2 regions of the Parafrankia sp. BMG5.11 genome follow, and region 2 is predicted to be linked to the other one. Evidence: riboswitches for the same ligand, from Rfam matches in the RefSeq annotation. Region 2 holds a riboswitch; the other holds the start of a gene.
The links. A riboswitch is a leader RNA that binds a small molecule or an ion and turns the genes downstream of it on or off. The one in region 2 is predicted to bind glycine.
Positions count from the first base shown of each region.

Region 1: it holds a riboswitch for glycine, as region 2 does, so the genes downstream of both, gcvT (glycine cleavage system aminomethyltransferase GcvT) here and gcvP (aminomethyl-transferring glycine dehydrogenase) in region 2, are expected to answer to the same signal.

Region 1 is NZ_SJXI01000015.1:28,122-31,160, forward strand. It holds gene metH (methionine synthase) at 1-1,506, shown strand, start outside; glycine riboswitch at 1,558-1,661, shown strand; gene gcvT (glycine cleavage system aminomethyltransferase GcvT) at 1,831-3,006, shown strand; gene gcvH (glycine cleavage system protein GcvH) at 3,003-3,039, shown strand, end outside.
Region 2 is NZ_SJXI01000088.1:26,775-29,813, reverse strand. It holds gene E0504_RS42265 (ChaB family protein) at 1-290, opposite strand, end outside; glycine riboswitch at 724-818, shown strand; glycine riboswitch at 822-935, shown strand; gene gcvP (aminomethyl-transferring glycine dehydrogenase) at 1,022-3,039, shown strand, end outside.

The DNA of each region.
Region 1 (3,039 bases), on a different contig from region 2:
AAGTCGGCCCGCGTGATGAAAAAGGCGGTCGCCCACCTGATCCCCTTCATCGAGGCGGAGAAAGAAGCCAGCGGCCTGGCCGATCAGTCCAAGGGCCGCATCGTGATGGCGACGGTCAAGGGCGACGTGCACGACATTGGCAAGAATATCGTCGGCGTGGTTCTCCAGTGCAACGGCTACGAGGTGATCGATCTGGGCGTCATGGTGCCGTGGTCGAAGATCATCGCCACCGCCAATGACGAACAGGCTGACATGATCGGGCTGTCCGGCCTGATCACCCCGTCGCTCGACGAGATGGTCACCGTGGCCGAGGAGATGACCCGCGCCGGCATGACCATGCCGCTGCTGATCGGCGGCGCGACGACCAGCAAGGTCCACACGGCGTTGCGGATCGATCCCGCTTACGATGGGCCGGTGATCCATGTGCTAGACGCCAGTCGCGCGGTCGGGGTGGCCAGTCGCCTGCTGTCGGATACCCAGCGCGATCCGTTTGTCGCCGACACTGCGGGCGAATACGCCAAGGTGCGCCATGCGCGCGAGGGCAAGGCGCAAAGCGTGCTCTTGAGCATCGACGAAGCGCGCGCGAACTTCTACGATCCGCGGTACGGCGACAAGCCCGCCCCGCCGCTGCGGCCGGGGCTGCATTCCTTCGCCGACTGGCCGCTGGAAGACTTGCGCGAGATCATCGACTGGACCCCGTTCTTCCGCGCGTGGGAACTGCATGGCACGTATCCATCGATCCTGGACGATGCCGTGGTCGGCGACACCGCTCGCAGCCTGAAGGCCGACGCCGACGCGATGCTCGACCGGATCATCGGCGAGAAATGGCTGACCGCCAAAGGGGTCGCTGGCCTGTGGCCGTGCGCCCGCGATGGCGACGACGTGACGATCCACCTGGTGGAGGAGGAGCGGCACGTCACGCTGCCGTTCCTGCGCCAGCAGGTGAAGAAAAGCCGCGACCGGGCGAACATGTGCCTGGCCGACTTCATCGACCCGTCGGGCGACTGGATTGGCGGGTTCGCTGTCGGCATCCACGGGATCGAGCCGCATTCAGAACGTTTCCGCGCCGACAAGGACGATTACTCTGACATTCTGCTGAAGGCGCTGGCCGACCGGCTGGCGGAAGCCTTTGCCGAAAGCCTTCACCGCCACGTGCGCACTGATCTGTGGGGTTACGCTCCTGACGAGCAACTGACCAACCAGGCGCTGATCCGCGAGGAATATCGCGGCATCCGCCCGGCGCCCGGCTATCCTGCCTGCCCCGATCACAGCCTGAAGCCGACGCTGTTCGGATTGCTGGATGCGGGCAACACGGCCGGACTGACGTTGACCGAGAACTACGCCATGTATCCGACATCCGCGGTTAGCGGGTTTTACTTCGGCCATCCCGAAAGCGAGTATTTCGGGGTCGCGCGGATCGGCCGCGACCAGCTGGAAGACTATGCCCGGCGGCGGGGCGTGGATATCGCGACCGCCGAACGTTGGCTGCGCCCCAATCTCGATTGACCGCGCCAGCGGACTCGCGCAGGGCAGAGTTGTCGTTCGGAAGCGATTCCGGCGTCCGCCATGGGAGAGCGTCCCGCCGTCTGCTTGTCAGGGGCGGGGCCGCCGAAGGAGCAACCGCCCCGGAAACTCTCAGGCAACCGGACCGTGGCGGGCCATGCGGCACTCTGGAAAGCGCCTCGTCGCCCGATAATCCGGGGGCGCGGCCACCGACGGTGTAAGCTGCGTGCCGCAAGGCGCCGGCCAAACTCTCAGGTTTCCCGACAGAGGGGGCAGCGGTTTCGAGATGGCCTTGCCGGCCATCGGCCGCGCTGTCGGAGTGTGCGCGTGAGCGAGAGCGAAGAACCCATCGAGATCGAGGCGCTGCCGCTGGACGCGTGGCACCGCGCGCGCGGTGCGCGGATGGTGCCTTTCGCCGGGTACGAGATGCCGATCCAGTACGCCGGTCCCCAGGGTGGGATCATGGCCGAACATCTCTGGACCCGTGAGCATGCCGGCCTGTTCGATGTCAGCCACATGGGCCAGTTGATCGTCGAGGGGGAAGGCGCGGCCGAAGCGCTCGAGGTCATTCTCCCCGGTGATATCTCGGCGCTCAAGCCCGGACGGATCCGGTATTCGCTATTGCTGGCCGAGGATGGCGGCATTCTCGATGACCTGATGGTGACCAACGTCACGCCGCCGGGAGGCGAGACGCCGCGCTTTTACATTGTCGTCAATGGCGCGACGAAGTGGGACGACATCGCTTTCTTGCGCGAGCATCTGCCTGACGAGATCACCCTGACGCATCTCGACGAACGCGGCCTGCTTGCGCTTCAGGGGCCTGAGGCGGCTGCAGTGCTCGAGGCAATCGCCCCCGGCGCAGCGGATGGCCTGTACTTCATGCAGGGCACCTCGGTCGAATGGCGCGGCGAGCAACTCGGCATTGGGCGGGGCGGTTATACCGGCGAGGATGGCTTCGAGCTGTCGTTCCCGGCCGAACGCCTGGCTGAGCTGGCTGATACGCTGTGTGCGGATGATCGGGTGCGACCCGTCGGCCTGGGCGCGCGCGATTCGCTCCGGCTGGAAGCAGGCTTGCCGCTCTATGGCCATGACCTCGACGAGAACATCGACCCGGTTGAAGGCAGCGCCGCGTTCGCGATTTCAAAACGCCGCCGCGAACAGGGCGGCTTTCACGGCGCCGACCGGATCCTTCGCGCCCTGACCGATGGTGCCCCGCGCAAGCTGGTCGGCTTTACGGTGGAGGGGCGCATGCCCGTACGCGAAGGCGCGTCGATTTATTCTGACGAAGCGCTGATCGGCCGCATTACCTCTGGCGGCTTCGCGCCCAGCGTGGGTGCGCCGATCGCGATAGGGTACGTCGATACCCAATACTCCGCGCCTGGCACTCCTATGGAGGCCGAGGTGCGCGGCAAGCGCGTTCCGCTGACGGTGGAGACGATGCCGTTCATTCCCCACCGCTATCACCGCCAACCCCGCAATCAGGCGACCGGAGCATCGAAATGACCCGTTATTTCACGCAAGACCACGAATGGATCG
Region 2 (3,039 bases):
TGCTTCACGGACGCCTTCTCGTCCACGCCTTCGGCGGTGGGAAGCGGGTCGGAAAGTGCCTTGTCGGTGGGGCGCGCGGCCTGCTCGTCGGAGGGCCCGCGGCGGCCGCCCTCCTTGGGGGCCCAGTTGTCCCCGACCTTCTCGTGTGTGTGCTTGAGCGCTGCGAACGCCGTGCGGTGCGCACGCTCACCCTCGCCGTAGCTCTCGACCGCCGAGTCGTGGGTCTCCTTCCATGTACGCACGGCCTTGTCGTCGGAACGGGCGACGGTGGAGGGGACGTCCGTGCGCATACGCGCCGTCTTCGCCCGCTTCGCGCTCCCGCCGTTCCTGGAGGACTTCCTGGACCTGATCCCTCGGGCCATCCCGTTTCCCTCCTTCGCCGGCCGGCCGCCCCGCCGGCCCCTTTGCCCGACCGTCCTCGGGCCCTGTCGCGGCCATGGCTTCCGGCCGCCCGCGGCCCTGGACGCCGCCTCGAGGACACTTCCCCGGTCACGGCGCGTGAACCGCACGGCGGTACGGCGGTACGGCGGTGGCCGCGAGGCACGGGAACCGCCGCCGCGAGGCACCGACGCCCCGGGTGTGAGGCAGTTCTCAGCCTGGTCGACATCGTGTTTCGTGCCTGTTTCGAGATCGCCGGGATCGTTGGCCGCCGGGACCGAGGCCGATTAGCCTGGCCTCAGGACGGCCCGCTCGCCGCGGGCTGACAACTTCACATCGCGCCGCTCACACCCGTGCGGGAGAGCTCCGGGCCGTGGCCCGGGGCGCCGAAGGAGCAAGAACTCCCCGCAAACTCTCAGGCCCAAGACCGCCGGGTCAGGCGACTCTGAAAAGCGGACGCGCAAGCGTCCCGCCGACGGTGCAAGCCGGCCGCCGCGTCTCTCGGGAGGCTCCGGGTGGCATGGCAGGCCGGCGAAGCTCTCAGGCCCATGACAGAGGGGGAGGCCCGCCGCGACGCGGGAGCGCCGCCGTGACCACCGATCGCGGGGGTGCCTCCGGCGTTGCTCGACCTCCGGAGCGCGCGATGACCATCGAGACCACCACACAGACACCGATTTCCGACACCGCGGCACCCGCCGTGGCGACGGACGCGGCCAGGGGGATTGCCGCCGAGGCGGCGTCCGGGAACGGCGGCGACACGCAGGCCCGCCAGGCCCCGCCGCGACCGGAGTCCACCGGATCCGCGCGACCGGACACCGCCGGGCCGGGGCTGCCGGCCGGGTTCGTCCCGAGGTTCACCGACCGGCACGTCGGCCCGGACCAGGCCGACCGCCGGGCGATGCTCGACCTGCTGGGGCTGGGCTCGCTGACGGGGCTGACCGACGCGGCGGTGCCGGCGGCCATCCGGGACACCGAGCTGGACCTGCCCCCGGCCGTCGACGAGACCGAGGTGCTCGCGGAGCTGCGCGGGCTGGCCGGGTACAACCGGCGGGTCACCTCCATGATCGGTCTGGGCTTCCACCCGGCGGTCATGCCCGGGGTGATCCAGCGCAACGTCCTGGAGAACCCGGCCTGGTACACGGCGTACACGCCGTACCAGCCGGAGATCTCCCAGGGGCGGCTCGAGGCCCTGCTGAACTTCCAGACGGTGATCACGGATCTGACCGGCCTCGCCGTGGCCGGCGCCTCGCTGCTGGACGAGCCGACGGCGGCGGCGGAGGCCATGCAGATCGCCCACCGGGCCGCCCGGGGCCGCCGCTCGACCTTCGTGATCGACGCCGACACGCTGCCGCAGACCATCGCGGTGGTCCGGACCCGGGCGGAGGCGCTCGGCATCACCGTGCTCGTCGTCGACCTCCGCGACGGGCTCACCGGACGTCCGTCGCCGGCCCCGGGTGAGCGGCCGGCCGCCGGACCGGCCGCTCCCGCGCAGTCCGCCGCGCCGTCGGCACCGTCCGAGGTGCCTTCGGTAGTGCCGTCCGACGTGCTCGGGGACGCCTTCGGCGTGCTGCTGTCGTACCCGGGGGCCGGTGGGGAGGTGCGGGACCTGCGCGGGGTGATCGCGCAGGCCCGGGAACGCGACATCGTGGTGACGGTCGCCGCGGACCTGCTCGCGCTCACCCTGGTGCGCTCGCCGGGCGCGCTCGGCGCGGACATCGCGGTCGGGAGCACCCAGCGGTTCGGGCTTCCGCTGTCCTTCGGCGGGCCGCACGCCGGCTATCTCGCCGTCCGGTCGGGTCTGGAGCGGACGCTGCCCGGCCGGCTCGTCGGGGTCTCGGTGGACGCGGCCGGCAACCCCGCCTACCGGCTCACGCTGCAGACCCGTGAGCAGCACATCCGGCGGGAGAAGGCGACGAGCAACATCTGCACGGCGCAGGTGCTCCCGGCGGTGCTGGCGTCGATGTACGCCGTCTACCACGGGCCCGAGGGGCTGGCCGGGATCGCGGCCCGGGTGCACGGGCACGCCGTGAGCCTCGCCGCCGGGCTGCGCGCCGGCGGGGTGGAGATCGTCCACGACGGGTTCTTCGACACGGTGCTCGCCCGGGTGCCGGGGCGTGCGGCCCAGGTGGTCGCCGACGCGCTCGCGCACGGGGTGAACCTGCGTCTCGTCGACGGCGACCATGTCGGCGTCTCCTGCAACGAGACGACCGTGGCGGCCGACCTGCGGGCCGTCTGGTCCGCCTTCGGTGTGGGTGGCGCGGACGGGCCGGCCGCGGCCGCCGGTCCGGCGGCGGGCCCGGCCCTCCCGGCGGCGCTGATCCGCACCGGGGAGGAGCCGTACCTGGCGCATCCGGTGTTCCACGCGCACCGGTCCGAGACGGCGATGCTGCGCTACCTGCGCCGGCTCGCCGACGTCGACTTCGCGCTGGACCGCGGCATGATCCCGCTCGGCTCCTGCACGATGAAGCTCAACGCGACGACCGAGATGGCCGCGGTCACCTGGCCGGACTTCGCCGACATCCACCCGTTCGCCCCACTGGACCAGGCCGCCGGCTACGTGTCGATGATCCGGGATCTGGAGGAGTGGCTGGCCCGGATCACCGGGTACGCCGGCGTCTCGGTGCAGCCGAACGCGGGCAGCCAGGGTGAGCTCGCCGGCCT